DNA from 4 places in the Brenneria roseae subsp. americana genome. Region 1 is predicted to be linked to each of the others. Evidence: predicted binding sites of a transcription regulator. Region 1 holds the regulator's gene; each other region holds the start of a gene.
The links. Region 1 encodes LexA, which represses DNA repair genes until DNA is damaged. Its sites were predicted from a motif close to TNCTGTATGTACATACAGNA; they were not measured.
Positions count from the first base shown of each region.

Region 2: sulA (SOS-induced cell division inhibitor SulA) is a predicted target of LexA. The motif match lies at 2,158-2,177, and genes of this name have one in related genera.
Region 3: mutH (DNA mismatch repair endonuclease MutH) is a predicted target of LexA. The motif match lies at 1,405-1,424, and genes of this name have one in related genera.
Region 4: B4923_RS16850 (DNA translocase FtsK 4TM domain-containing protein) is a predicted target of LexA. The motif match lies at 2,062-2,081, and genes of this name have one in related genera.

Region 1 covers NZ_QDKJ01000005.1:281,494-285,381, reverse strand. The annotation lists gene zur (zinc uptake transcriptional repressor Zur) at 1-510, shown strand; gene B4923_RS08700 (CsbD family protein) at 661-870, opposite strand; gene lexA (transcriptional repressor LexA) at 1,288-1,896, opposite strand; gene B4923_RS08690 (diacylglycerol kinase) at 2,006-2,371, opposite strand; gene plsB (glycerol-3-phosphate 1-O-acyltransferase PlsB) at 2,512-3,888, shown strand, end outside.
Region 2 covers NZ_QDKJ01000003.1:198,774-202,661, forward strand. The annotation lists gene yccS (YccS family putative transporter) at 1-1,323, shown strand, start outside; gene B4923_RS04880 (TfoX/Sxy family DNA transformation protein) at 1,351-1,977, opposite strand; gene sulA (SOS-induced cell division inhibitor SulA) at 2,199-2,705, shown strand; gene ompA (porin OmpA) at 3,070-3,888, shown strand, end outside.
Region 3 covers NZ_QDKJ01000002.1:74,053-77,940, forward strand. The annotation lists gene B4923_RS02295 (TerC family protein) at 1-287, opposite strand, end outside; gene mutH (DNA mismatch repair endonuclease MutH) at 481-1,164, opposite strand; gene rppH (RNA pyrophosphohydrolase) at 1,864-2,397, shown strand; gene ptsP (phosphoenolpyruvate--protein phosphotransferase) at 2,410-3,888, shown strand, end outside.
Region 4 covers NZ_QDKJ01000014.1:93,882-97,769, reverse strand. The annotation lists gene B4923_RS16850 (DNA translocase FtsK 4TM domain-containing protein) at 1-2,001, opposite strand, end outside; gene lrp (leucine-responsive transcriptional regulator Lrp) at 2,118-2,612, opposite strand; gene trxB (thioredoxin-disulfide reductase) at 3,140-3,888, shown strand, end outside.

The DNA.
Region 1 (3,888 bases):
ATGGATTCAACCACACAGGACAAATTACTTGCCCAGGCTGAACAGATTTGTCAGCAGCGCGGCGTTCGTCTGACGCCACAGCGACTGGAAGTGTTACGTCTGATGGCGCAACAGTCTGGTGCCATCAGCGCCTACGATCTGCTCGATCTCTTACGGATATCAGAACCGCAGGCTAAACCGCCGACAGTTTATCGTGCTCTTGATTTCTTACTGGAGCAGGGTTTTATTCATCGGGTCGAGTCAAACAACAGCTACGTGCTCTGTCACCATATTGAGGATCATAGTCACACCTCCGCACTCTTTATCTGCGACCGATGCAGTCAGGTTACCGAACGTCAGACTGAAGGGGTGGAAGAAACACTCCGTAATTTGGCGCAACAGGCGGGTTTTACTTTGCGCCACAGCGTGATTGAAGCGCATGGGCTATGTGAAAGCTGTCAGGAAGTCGCGACATGTAAACAAACGGATCATTGCGATCACGACCACAGCATACCGATCAAAAAGCGTTAGCCCTCACGATTACTCGCAAGGGCTAATTCAGCAGACACCTCCCTGTGTATCTGGCGCATCCGCGTAGACCCGCGGTATCGTTCCTTGTTATGCCAGTTTATCCTGACTCAGCCAGCAAGATTGCCATGCCGCCAGGGATGATGGTTTTCCTTACCAGAAGTATTTGTTACGACTTTCCCAGTCTTTTACTTCTTTCTCGGCAGCTTCCTGCTCGTAACCATAGCGTTCCTGGATCTTGCCAACCAATTGGTCACGTTTACCTTCGATAATCTTCAAATCATCGTCAGTCAGTTTACCCCACTGTTCTTTCGCTTTACCTTTAAGCTGTTTCCAGTTACCGCTGGTTTGGTCCTTATTCATAGTAATCTCCATAACTTAGGTTAAAATGGCATAAGTAAATAGTTACTTATACCCATATCGTTAATTTCAGCATTCATCATCAAATAAGATAAAAATGCTTATCTTGAAAATAATTATAGTAAATAATTCTGGTTATTTTATGTAAACCAGACCCTAAGTCTGAATAAATGATTTTTATAATGATGAAATAATTTAAAAACCACATAAAAACAGGAAGTAACGCATATATTTATTTACTCCCATCAAATGTAAATAAATATATCAACGGTATAACCCAAAAAGATCGGAGCACCGCGTCGGCAGGCAAGGTATCAAGGAGTGATGAATGAGGGGATAAACAACATCGCCCCGGAACGGGGCGATGCATGAATCAATGTCGGGACGGCAAACCTATCGCCTGGCGTAGGGTGCCTAAAGTCAGCTCCAGTCACCGTTACGAATTACGCCAACGGCCAGACCTTCGATAGAGAAACTCTGCTCGCGCAGATCGACGACGATAGGAGAAAACTCTTCGTTTTCAGCCAGCAACTGAACCGTATTCCCTTGTTTTTTTAGTCGTTTTACCGTCACCTCATCTTCAATACGGGCAACGACGACCTGACCGTTATGCACATCCTGCGTTTTATGTACGGCCAGCAGATCACCATCCATAATACCGATATCTTTCATCGACATGCCGTTTACCCGCAGTAAGAAATCCGCTCTGGGTTTGAACATGCCGGGATCGACCTGATAATGACATTCAATATGCTCTTGCGCCAGAAGCGGCTCACCCGCAGCAACACGGCCAATCAACGGAATGCCAGCCTCTTCTTCCATCAGCAACCGAATACCACGAGATGCGCCAGATACGATTTCAATCACCCCCTTGCGCGCTAATGCTTTCAAATGCTCTTCAGCGGCATTAGGCGAACGAAATCCCAGTTGTTGGGCAATTTCTGCACGCGTAGGCGGCATACCGGTCTGCGCAATATGATCGCGGATCAGGTCATAAACCTGTTGCTGTCTGGCTGTTAATACTTTCATTCCGCCCCCTGGTTGTTTATACAGTCTTGCTGTGAGTATATACAGGTCATACCCAATTGGGAACCGGGATGTGAGTAAACCTCGGTTTTTTATTAATTTCTGCCAACCTTCATGCAAAATGCCGCCACAGAATACTGCCCCAGACGACAGCCGCGAGCAGAATAGCCACAAAAACGGCAGCCGATCCGATGTCCTTCGCCCGGCCGGATAATTCATGATGCTCAGTGCCCACGCGATCCACGACGGCTTCAATCGCACTGTTCACCAGTTCAAAAAGCATGATCAACACGACCGCTCCGATAAGCAACAGCGTCTCGACCAGCGTGACGGGCAGCAGACAGGCGATAACCACCCCGACGATCGTCAGCACCGTTTCCTGACGAAAAGCCGCTTCGTGCCGCCATGCCTGTTTCAGTCCCTTAAGGGAATAGCCGGTTGCTTTGATAATCCGGGTCATTCCCGTTGCTTTATTCATTTATCCTCCGTTTTTTATAAAAATAGCTTATAAGAGATCGCCCGCATTTTAACACTTAACCGTTGTCTCATAACCACAGATCTCCAGCGCAGTTTCTGGTATCCTTGCGACGCATTGCTAACAAGAGGCTTCAAGTTGTTATGTCAGGTTGGCGTAAAATTTACTATAAATTATTGAGTTTCCCACTCGGGCTGTTAGTGAAAAGTAAAGTCATACCCATAGATCCCGTGACTGAGCTGGGTTTAGACCCGTCACGCCCTATCCTCTATGTGTTGCCTTACAATTCTCAGGCAGATTTAATGACACTGCGGACAAAATGTCAGACGCTTGGTTTGCCTGATCCCCTGCTGCCCGTGGACATTGGCGGAGTGGAACTGCCCAGTCATGTCTTTATCAATGACGGTCCCCGTCTTTTCCGATACTACGTTCCAAAACAGAAATCGGTAAAACTGTTTCACGACTATCTGGATTTGCACCGCGCCAATCCCGATCTGGATGTGCAAATGGTGCCGGTTTCCGTCATGTTTGGTCGTTCGCCCGGCCGTGAAGGACAAAATCAGGCTACCCCGCATTTGCGGTTGCTGAACGGTATCGAGAAATTCTTTGCCGTACTGTGGCTGGGCCGCGACAGCTTTGTCCGTTTTTCCAGCCCGGTGTCATTACGTTACATGGCAACCGAGCACGGTACTGACAAAACCATCGCCCACAAGCTGGCGCGGGTCGCCCGCATGCACTTCTCCCGTCAGCGATTGGCGGCGGTAGGGCCGCGTCTGCCGGTACGTCAGGAGCTGTTTAATAAGCTGCTTGATTCCAAGGCGATCAAAAAGGCCGTAGATGACGAAGCGCGCAGCAAAAAAATCTCCCATGAGAAAGCACAGCAAAACGCGATTGCCCTGATGGAGGAAATTGCCGCCGACTTCTCTTATGAAGCGGTTCGTCTGTCGGATCGTGTATTAAGCTGGACGTGGAACCGCCTCTATCAGGGCATCAACGTCCACAACGCCGAGCGCGTACGCCAACTGGCACAGGATGGACATGAAATCGTCTATGTCCCCTGTCACCGTAGCCACATGGACTATTTACTGCTGTCCTATGTGCTCTATCATCAGGGGCTGGTGCCCCCGCATATCGCGGCGGGCATTAACCTGAACTTCTGGCCCGCCGGCCCGATTTTCCGTCGCTTAGGCGCGTTCTTTATTCGCCGTACCTTCAAAGGCAATAAACTGTATTCCACCATTTTCCGTGAATATCTGGGCGAGCTTTTTGCCCGGGGTTACTCGGTCGAATATTTTGTTGAAGGTGGCCGTTCACGTACAGGGCGCCTGCTGGAGCCAAAGACCGGTACGCTGGCCATGACTATTCAGGCCATGTTGCGCGGCGGTACGCGCCCCATTACGCTGGTGCCTATCTATGTCGGCTATGAGCACGTCATGGAGGTCGGCACCTACGCGAAAGAACTGCGCGGCGCAACAAAAGAGAAAGAAGGCTTTATGCAGATGGTTCGCGGCTTGCGTAAA
Region 2 (3,888 bases), on a different contig from region 1:
GTCCTGTTTCGTTTCCAACGCTTGCTTTCAATGCAGGCCCGCGCCTGCCAGCAGTTGGCGCAGTCCATTTTGTTACAGCAAAAGTATCAACACGATAACCGTATCGAACGAGCTTTCGTACATCTTGAATCCGCGATTAAGCGAGCCGCGGAAAGTCAACAGACCGATGCCTCGCAAATAAAAGCATTGCAGTACCTGCTGAACAATTTACGGGCGATTGACGCACAGCTCTCAACGATTGAATCGGAACAGACGATCGAACAGGAAAATAACCCTGAGAATACATTGGCAGACGACAAAATTACCGGGTGGAGCGACATTCGCCTGAGAATCAGCCGACATCTGACACCACAGTCAGCGTTGTTTCGTCATGCTATCCGTATGTCGGTCTTACTCTGTAGCGGCTATGCATTTATCCAGATAACTGGCATGCAGCATGGTTACTGGATTCTGCTGACCAGCCTGTTTGTTTGTCAACCTAACTATAATGCGACGCGGCGCAGGCTGGCATTGAGGATCATCGGTACATTGACCGGTATTTTACTGGGCTTGCCCATTTTGTACTTTGTGCCCTCGCTTGAAGGACAACTGACGTTGATTGTCGTTAGCGGCGTACTGTTTTTTGCCTTCCGAAACGTACAATATGCCCACGCCACCATGTTTATTACCCTACTGGTGCTGCTGTGTTTTAATCTGCTGGGTGAAGGATTTGAGGTTGCAGCGCCTCGCGTCATCGACACGCTTCTGGGCTGCGCCATTGCCTGGGCGGCGGTCAGCTTTATCTGGCCGGACTGGCGTTTTCGCGGACTGCCTGCGGTTATCAATAAAACGCTGGATGCCAATTGCCGCTATCTCAATGCCATTATGGTGCAGTACCATCAGGGAAAAGATAATAGCCTGACCTACCGTATCGCGCGTCGTGATGCCCATAACTGTGATGCAGAATTAGCCTCGGTTGTGTCCAACATGTCGTCAGAGCCTCACGCGATCAGAAACAAAATGGGCAGCGCCTTTCGCTTTATGTGTCTGAACCACACATTGCTGAGCTATATCTCTACGTTGGGCGCTCATCGGGGGAAAATCACATCCCCGGACATGCTGCAATTACTGGATGATGCCGTTTGCTACGTTGATGACGCATTACATCATTATGAGACAGAAAGCCTGCGTATAAATCAGGGGTTGAATGCCATTGTGAGCCGCATTCAATCCCTGTCCGCAGAACCTGACAGCAAAGAATTATTGGTTCTTCAGCAGGTCGGGTTGCTTATTGAACTATTACCTGAACTTACTCAGTTAAAAAACGACATGATTAAGTTGTAAAATAGTCAGCATGCAAATGCTATTTGTTCAGTGCTTGTTCTCTTTGAAAGAGGATTTGGCATTGCGCTCATACCATTCCAATAGTTCATTGCGTATCCCGATCGGGAGTGCGGCCTGATGGGTGCCACAGATTGCCCCTGCCAGTGCCAATAGCGTATTCACACTGAGATTGGCACTGACCGCACGCAGTCTTAGATAGCTGGTTTTGGCGCCGCACTGCTGTAGTTCATCAATATTCCTGATGCCTACCTTCCATAGCAGGCGTTCAAGATCGTGGTTCAAATTAGGTAAATCCTTTAAACGTCCGCTTCTGCTTTTCGCCGCTTTATCATACTGGGCGCCTGACAGCGATATTCTGGCAAACTGCAACAGTTGCAACTGGTTTTCCCAGAGAGGCTCGTCCACCAGATAGTAATTCAGCGGAATCGGCATTCCACGCTTGGTATAGATGAGAGGCGGCATATTACGATCGTGAAAATAGGCTTCATCTTTTTTACTGGCCCGCAGGTAAAGTTCACCTCCCGACACTACCCCAAAGATTATTTTATTTGCTGCTATGCTGTAGCCACCAAACTGAGAACGGGAAGTTATGTCTCCCAAAGATGCAAAATAACGCTTAGATTGCAAAATCCTTTTTTCGCATAAATGTTTCATTACTGTAATCCTTAGTATTGAATAACCTGTCCCTGTTAAAGTGGAATATCAATAACAGGAACAAGTAATTAATCACAGGGTACATATGGCTTCAAACACAAAATGAGCTTGTTGAATGTTGCATGTGGAATATGCGAAGCGCTTTGAAAAAATCAGGTTGATTTTCACCCACGCAAAAGATACTGTATGTGTATACAGTAACACTATGGGTAGAACTCATTATGCGTACTCAGCCACTCAGCGTTTACAACGCACAGCAATCAACGTTTTCCAATAACTCACGTCCTACCGATTCCTCGGCATCCTGTGGGGGAATTATCAGTGAAATCGTTTATAACGCCGACCAACCAATCGTCACGCATTTGTTACTGCCTCTTTTACGACAGTTAGGCACGCAGTCTCGCTGGCTGTTGTGGCTATCTCCCCAGCAAAAACTTAGCCGTCCCTGGTTACAACAATCGGGATTACCGCTAGATAAAATAGTTCACTTGCATCATATTAGTCCGATGCTGACGGTAGATGCGATGGAAAAAGCATTGCTGACGGGAAATTACAGCGCGGTACTATGCTGGTTAGCAAACGATCTGACAGAAGAAGAAAGGGTCAGATTGCGTCAGGCGGCACAAGCAGGAAACACTTACGGCTTCATCATGCGTCCAGAGATCCCCCATTGTGGGTCCTATAGACTCTTTCCGAGCCTAAAAATTCACTCAACATTGTATCATTAAGTAAATTAAGAATTTTCTCAGTCATTTTCAGAGAAAAATACAGAATTTCCCCGCAGAGCCGTATTTCAAGGGCTCTCACACGGGATTTGGGGCAATAAAAGTCCATATTATCTGTCAAAATCATCTACTATTTGTTAGCAAGTATGAATGAATTGCCCGTTTTTTCATGATACGAATCACATCATACTTGTAACTTTCTCATCACGTTGTAGACTTTAGCTCGCTGGAGTTGCTCTTTTATAACGCCAGTTGACTGGCAGTGAGTCATAAATAAGGGCAAAGTCTCCGATTAAAGGATTTTAACCAAAGGTTTGTTAGCTTACCGAGTTAATAACCGATTTGGATGATAAATGAGGCGTACAAAATGAAAAAAACAGCTATCGCAATTGCAGTGGCACTGGCTGGCTTCGCTACCGTAGCTCAAGCCGCACCGAAAGATGACACCTGGTATGTTGGTGGTAAACTGGGTGTATCTCAATTTCATGATACCGGTTTCTACGGAAACGGCTATGATGGCATCAACAACAACCCGATCAAAAGCAAATTAGGCGCAGGCGCCTTCTTGGGTTACCAAGCTAATCCTTACCTGGGTTTTGAACTGGGCTATGATTGGCTGGGTCGTCTGAAATATGCCGGTTCCTCAACTTCAAACACTGATAGCGCGAGCTTCAAAGCTCAGGGCGTTCAACTGGCTGCTAAATTGAGCTATCCGATATACAACGATCTGGACGTTTATACCCGTCTGGGTGGTATCGTATGGCGTGCTGACAGCCATGCGGCGCAAGGCGGTGTCGATCGTAACAACGATGACACCGGCGTTTCTCCTTTGGCAGCTATCGGTGTTGAATACGCCTTTGATAAAAACTGGGCGGCTCGCGTAGATTACCAATGGATTAACAACATCGGTGATGCAGGTACTGTCGGCGCTCGTCCTGACAACCTGCTGATGAGCGTCGGTCTTTCCTACCGTTTCGGTCAGGATGACTACGTAGCACCAGCTCCGGCTCCGGCACCAGCTCCAGCTCCGGTTGTTGAAACCAAACGTTTCACGCTGAAGTCTGATGTTCTGTTCAACTTCAACAAATCAACGCTGAAAGCAGAAGGCCAGCAATCCCTGGATCAACTGTATTCTCAGCTGAGCTCTCTGGATCCGAAAGATGGTTCTGTTGTCGTTCTGGGCTTC
Region 3 (3,888 bases), on a different contig from region 1:
AGGCCGCCGAAAAACAGGATCAGATCACGGGTAGAAATATCATTACCCAGCACGGTAAATAAAGGATTGGTCAGGCGGATCACCCAGGCAATCGAAGCCAGCAGTCCCAGACGCATGAGCATGGCGCCCATGAGGCCGATCCGGCGGGCTTTATTTTGCTGAGCTTTAGGAAGTTTGGAGACAACCAACGACAGGAAAATAATGTTGTCGATGCCAAGAACGATTTCCAGAATAGTTAGCGTTCCCAGCGCCAACCAGGCATTCGGATCAACAATCCAATCAAACATTGTATCAATACACCTTAAACGAAACGTAAACGATATTATACGCCGCTACATGAGTGAACGGGCAAGTGAAAGTGTGGTTGGCGGTACTCTTCATCTTTTTTCAGACATACAGAGGTGCGGGTTTCCCGGTTTATTTCCCCATAAACGCAGGATCGTTTTCCGATGTCACGCAGTGACGGGCAGGGATAGCCCGTCATAAAAAATGGCGCGCCAGCAGCGGCGTGGTAAACGTTTTCTTCAGATAGAACCCACGGGGTAGCGTCATGATGGGTTGCCCGAATTCACCGATTGCTTCCGTCAGGACGCGACTGTTGGCGGCCTTGGGACGCAACTGTAGCACTTCCCCATGACGCGCCGTGATGCTTTCAACTTTTCCGAGCACAATCAAGTCCATTAATTCTTCCCAGTCGCGGCGCAGTTGCTCTTCCTCTTCTTCGCTTGGGCTCCAGATGAGCGGCGTACCAATTCGTCGTTCACCTAACGGAATCGGCCGTGAACCTTCAACCGGAATCCACAGCACACGCGCCAGCTTGTGCCGAACGTGGCTGCTTTCCCAGGTGACGCCGCTATTGCCGGTCAGCGGCGCGACGCAGACAAATGTGGTTTCCAGCGGCCGCCCCTGTTCATCAACAGGAATGGTTTTCAGCTCAATACCGATATCGGGGAAATCCTGCTCGGGTTTACTGCCCGCGGTGGCTCCCAGAAAACGTTCCAGCAGAATGCCAATCCAGCCTTTATCACGCTTCAGGTTTGCCGGCAGCGGCAGTTGCGCAATGCCGGCCAGCTCAGCCAGATTGTAGCCCGCAAGCGATTGGGCTCGCTGTAGTAATTCCTGTTCATTATGTGGTGGCGCAGTAAGAACCGACGGTGAATTCATGGCATGTCTAACCTGATATTTTCCGCTCAAAAAAAACGCAGCGGGTGAAAAACATTAACGCACAGTCTGCGAGACGGCTGAAGAATTCAATAATAGCATGATTCATAGTGCTTTTTTTTAGTGTGAAAACGAGAGGAGGATCCGGTTTTTTCAAACTGTGCACTTGTAGAAACCAACAATGAACAGGATCTTACACTAGGTTATCCACAGATTTCTTGGATAACCTGCATAAAGATGGATTACTGGTTTGATTTACAGCCTTGACGTCGGCGCTTTTTGCTGTTTTTGCTTATTTATTGTCTGATGCCGCCATTGCCTCTGTGGATAAAATCGACATAGAACGATCTTTCGCCAGCACGGCGTTGATCATCATTCGATCAGGATCCTTTGCGGTGATTTTGCTGTGAAAAATAGGCTTAATTTTATGAAAAAAAAGCAGTATTTTTTAAGTCTGTCAGCAATTTTTTATCTGCAAAAAATAAGTTTTACTCACTTTTTCATGGGTTCTGCACAAAGATGTCCACAGAAATAGTGAATAAACCGGCATTCCTTGACCTCATCTGTTTATAACTTTGATTCGATCTGTGGGTTATCTTCATTTTATTAGAGTGATAACTGCGCTAAGCAGTGGTTTACCGTCTGCCGGGAGTGTGAAACAATCAGGTTATCTTTGCATTTAAAGTTTATCGAGGTAGTCCGGTGATCGATGATGATGGCTACCGCCCGAATGTTGGTATCGTAATTTGTAATCGGCAGGGACAGGTTTTGTGGGCCCGTCGCTACGGTCAACACTCCTGGCAGTTTCCTCAAGGGGGAATAAACCCCGGAGAAAGCGCGGAGCAGGCGATGTACCGTGAGCTGTTTGAGGAAGTGGGTCTGAAGAAAAAAGATGTCCGCGTCCTGGCATCTACCCGCAACTGGTTACGTTATAAGTTACCGAAACGTTTGGTGCGTTGGGATACTAAACCGGTCTGTATCGGCCAAAAACAAAAATGGTTTCTGCTACAGTTGATGTGTAATGAGTCTGATATCAATATGCAAAGCAGTGGCACGCCTGAGTTTGATGGCTGGCGTTGGGTCAGTTACTGGTATCCGGTTCGTCAGGTTGTGTCTTTCAAACGCGATGTTTACCGTCGCGTAATGAAAGAATTTATCAGCCCGGTGATACAACTCCAGGAGAATACGGCGGCACGGACGGCACCACCGTCTGGCTCCCGACGAAAAAGAGGGTAATTCACGCACATTATGCTCACGCGTTTGCGAGAAATTGTCGAAAAAGTAGCCTCAATGGCTCGCCTTAATGATGCGCTGGAAATCCTGGTCAATGAAACCTGTCAGGCAATGGACACGGAGGTCTGTTCGATTTATCTGGCTGACCACGATCGCCAATGCTATTACCTGATGGCAACGCGCGGGTTAAAGAAACCGCGCGGCCACGCGGTCACGTTAGAGTTTGGGCAAGGCGTGGTTGGTCTGGTCGGTCAGCGTGCCGAACCGATTAATCTGGCTGATGCCCGTACTCATCCCAGTTTCAAATTTATTCCCGCCGTAAAAGAGCAACATTTCCGCTCTTTTCTGGGCGTCCCCATTATCCATCGTCGTCAACTGCTGGGCGTGTTGGTCGTCCAGCAGCGTGAACATCGCCAGTTTGACAAGAATGAAGAGTCATTCATGGTCACGCTGGCAACGCAGATGGCGGCCATCCTCTCTTTATCTCAGATTAAGACGCTGTTTGGTCAATACCGTCAGACGCGAATTAACGCGCTGGTAGCCGCGCCCGGTGTGGCGATCGCGCCGGGCTGGCAGGACTGTAGTCAGCCTTCTCTGGATCAGGTTTTCCCCGCGTCAAGCCTGGACCGCGAACGTGAACGTTCCCGACTGACGCAGGCGTTGGAAGACGCTACGGCGGAGTTTCGGCGTTTCAGCAAACGTTTCAGCGCCAGCGCCCAAAAAGAAAGCGCTGCGATTTTCGATTTGTACTCCCACCTGCTGAATGATGCGCGCCTGAAGCGCGAACTGTTTCAGGAAGTGGACGCCGGTAACGCGGCGGAATGGGCGGTCAAACTGGTGATTGAACGTTTTGCGGCCCAGTTTTCCAATTTGCAGGATACCTATCTGCGTGAGCGGGCCGGGGATTTGCGAGCGCTGGGCCAACGATTGTTGTTCCATCTTGATGACAATGCGCAAAGCATCGGGCAGTGGCCCGAGCGTTTCATTCTTGCCGCGGATGAACTGACGGCCACCTTACTGGCGGAGCTCCCTCCGGAACGTCTGGCTGGCGTTGTGGTATACGACGGCGCCGCCAATTCCCATGCCGCGATTCTGGTGCGGGCAATGGGGATCCCTACGTTGGTTGGCGCGGATATTCAGCCTGAACTGCTCCATCAGCGTCTGCTGATTATTGACGGCTATCGTGGCGAGCTGCTGGTGGATCCTGAACCTGTGTTGGTGCAGGAATATCAGCGTCTGCTGATTGAAGAGAATGAACTGACCCGTCTGGCGGAAGGCGATATGGAACGTCCCGCCGTTCTGAAAAGCGGCGAGCGCATTCAGGTCATGTTGAACGCGGGGTTGAGTGCGGAGCATGAGAAACGGTTTATCAATCAGGTCGACGGCGTCGGTCTGTACCGCACCGAAATCCCCTTTATGCTCCAGAGCGGTTTTCCGTCTGAAGATGAACAGATGGCGCAATATCAAAGCATGCTGCAACTCTATCCGTCACGC
Region 4 (3,888 bases), on a different contig from region 1:
GGCCTCAATCAAGCGAGCGGTTTGCTCAAGCGCGAAATTGTCTACCGGCGCTTCGCTGACTGGCGGAGGCGTCAATAAATCCAACGTCGGCAACGGGGTTGTCGGTTTTTGCAACGGTTGATCGTTACGCATCAGGAAAGGATGAATCAGGCTATCCATGATGGACTGGCGAGCAGTCGTTGGTTCTTCCTGTGGCTCATCCGTAGCTGGATATGACTCCGCACTGTCGCCGGCCACAGCATTATCATCCTCGACGGATGGCTCACCCACCTGCGGTTGGACTGAAGGCGTGAATAACGGCTCACTCGGCGTATCGTCAACCAGATCCGCATACGGCGAGAATCCGAATTCACGACGCTCGGTCGATAACGCCGCCAGCACACGCTCATCCAATACCGGCTCTTGACGCTGAGCGGCATGCCCTTCATCGATGTCCTTGTTATCCGCCTCCTGCGCATAGGATGAACGTTCATCTACAGCATGCGCGTCTGCATGACCATAGCGGCTCTGCTGCCGAGCAGAGAAATCGTTAGCCAATTGAGCCTGTAGCAAGGCGTCTTCATCCTCTTCCCGCTGGGTATAATCTTCACCATAACGTTGACGCTGCTGTTCGATATATTGCTGCTGCAATGCTGCTTCCTGCAAAGCGATATCGTCCTGCTCATCCGCTCCCCCGAGGTCGGCCTGTTTAACGTCTTCCAGTTCATGCCGGGGGTGAGCCTGCTTCGCCTGCTCTTCCGCCAATCGCTGTGACGGCAATTTGATGCCGTAGGAGGCCAGTTCACGACGAGTCGGAATACGTACCGGATTCGGACGGGGCAGTTCCGGACCGTCACCTTGCTTCACCTGCGGATTGTCATCATCACCGCCCGTTGCGGTGAAAGCAGGCATAAAGGTATTGTTTGCCTTATATGCGGCACTTCCTGCCGCCACAACGGCTTCGGCTTGTGCCAGGTTCGGCCTCTGTTCGGCAGGCGGTATTGCCAATGGCTGAGTGATCGGCGGTACATCCTTACTACCGTACGGCGCATACGCATCGGCACGGCCATGATGCTCCTCCGCAGAAGAAGGCAATTCAAACGAATACAACGGCGGATTCATCGAAGGATCGGTGTCAATCTTTTGCGGTGACGCGAATTGTTGATCCGCTGGTTGCCCCGGCGTCATTGCCGCTGGCTCAACAGATGCCTGAGGCGCTGAAACCGGCGTGTCAGCATTCAAATCCGCAACGGTGATGTCGGACTCATTATTCTGCGTGGATGCAGCCGTCAGCGTTTCAGCAACAGAAGGGGCAGAAAAAAGCACATCATCATCGGACGGAGAATCAGCCTGTTCGACCGATTCTGTCGCTGGCGAAGATTCAGGAACATCATCGTCATCACGGCGCGAACGGTTAGACATAAAGGTCAAACATCCCAGCACGCCCGCACCTATTTTTTCCGCAATCGTCAGCCATGACCAGCCGGTAAACAGCGTCAGCCCGGCGGCCCAGACACACAAAAGAATCAAGGTCGCGCCCATACTGTTAAAACGGGGAACCATGGAGCTACTCAGCAAGCTTCCCAATACGCCGCCGGAAGCAAAATAGTAAAGATCGTCAACGTTCAGCGCGGCCAAACCGCAAGACGTAAGAATCAGCGCCAATGTACCAATCAGGCGCAGGGAAAAAGTAAAGTAATCGACGGAATTCTGGTTATCGCGCTGACGGAACGCCGCCCAGCACAGGCATAACATGATCGGCGGAATGGCATAAGCCAACACACCAAAAATAAAAAACAGGGTATCAGCCATCCAGGCACCCGCCACCCCGCCAAGATTGTGTATGGGCTCATGCCATGCAGTCTGTGACCAACTGGGATCGGAAGGGCTGAAGCTGAGTAAGGCGACACCAAGATAAACGGCAAAAAGCGCCACTACGATCAAAATCGCTTCAAGCAAACGTCGGGTACCGCTGAGTTTTTTCAGGGTAATATCTTTATCTTCTGTATATTCCTGGCTCAAGCGTCTCTCCAGGGGCCTGTAAAGGTTTATGACAAAGCGCCGAGAAAACCCCGGCGCTGGAACTGTATAAATTCACAGGAGTGTAGCTGAATTTATCGGGTTTTGCACCCATGCATTTATCGTGTCTTAATGACCAACCGATTGCTCTGTTTAACTTCTTCCATCACCACATAGGTACGCGTATCGTTCACTCCCGGCAGACGCAGCAGCGTCTCACCCAACAGTTTACGATAAGCGGACATATCCGGCACACGTGTTTTCAGCAGATAGTCAAAGTCGCCGGAGACCAGATGGCACTCCTGAATTTCCTCCAGCCTTTGCACTGCCGAATTGAATTGTTCAAACACATCCGGCGCACCGCGGTTTAGCGTTATTTCAACGAACACCAGCAGCGAAGCATCCAGATAATGTGGGTTCAGCAGCGCTGTATAGCCGTTAATAAACCCTTGTCTTTCCAGGCGGCGCACGCGCTCCAGGCAAGGTGTCGGCGACAATCCTACCCGTTTGGAAAGCTCGACATTGGAAATGCGTCCATCTTTTTGTAATTCGTTCAGGATGTTACGATCAATACGATCGAGATCTTTTCCTGGTCGTTTTTTAGTGTCTACCATTATTATTGTCTCTCTTCACTTTTCCCTGCACCTGCTACACTCCGACAGATTTCAATGTATCAGAGCCGCCCTAAAGAAGACCCGCTGTCTATTTTGTATATCAAAAGTCATTATCTTTCTGCACTTGCCCGTCATCGCTCTGTCTGTTTAGTCAATATCAGAACCGACAAGAACGATGTTTCCATGGCGCAAAGACCAGCCGGACAGCACATGAATGAAAAGCCGAGCTTTTAACTGTTCACATACAAAAAATTTCCTCTTACCCAGATGTTTTCGCAAAAGCCCAGCCGATTGTCAAAGCAAAACAACTAAAATCAGAAGAAAGTGCCAGATTAAATAAGATAAAACGCGCTTAAGACCTACTTTCAATCATTTTACTTATGAATGTGGTTGTTCTATCAGCATATTGTGCCCCAATAGCTATCAGCGATTAAACAAATAGCTAACAATTTTTCCTCATACTTTTTTTACTCCGGTAATTTCCTTACAATCACTGCCATTGTCCGTCATCGTGAAATGAGGAACTCATGAGTACCGTTAAACACCACAAGCTATTGATTCTGGGTTCAGGCCCGGCTGGATACACTGCCGCGGTTTATGCTGCACGGGCTAATCTCAACCCGGTATTGATCACCGGTATGGAAAAAGGCGGTCAGTTGACGACCACGACCGAAGTGGAGAACTGGCCCGGTGACGCAGACGATTTGACCGGTCCGCTGCTGATGGAGCGTATGCACGCCCACGCTGAAAAATTCAATACCGAGATTGTGTTCGATCACATCCAGCGCGTTGATTTGCAAACGCGTCCGTTCCGTTTATTCGGCGATAGCGACGAGTACACCTGTGATGCGCTGATTATCGCAACGGGTGCATCAGCACGCTATTTAGGTCTTCCTTCCGAAGAGGCGTTCAAAGGCAAAGGCGTTTCCGCCTGCGCGACGTGTGACGGATTCTTCTACCGTGGCCAGAAAGTGGCGGTTGTTGGCGGAGGGAACACGGCCGTTGAGGAAGCGCTCTATTTATCCAACATTGCGGCAGAAGTGCATGTGGTCCACCGCCGCGACAGTTTCCGTTCAGAAAAAATCCTGATTGACCGACTGATGGATAAAGTAAAAAACGGCAATATCGTTCTTCATACCAATCGCACGCTGGATGAAGTTCTCGGTGACAATATGGGCGTTACCGGTGTGCGCTTACGCGATACGAACAGCGACACGACAGAAGATCTGGAATTGGCCGGCGTCTTTATTGCCATCGGCCACAGCCCCAACACCGC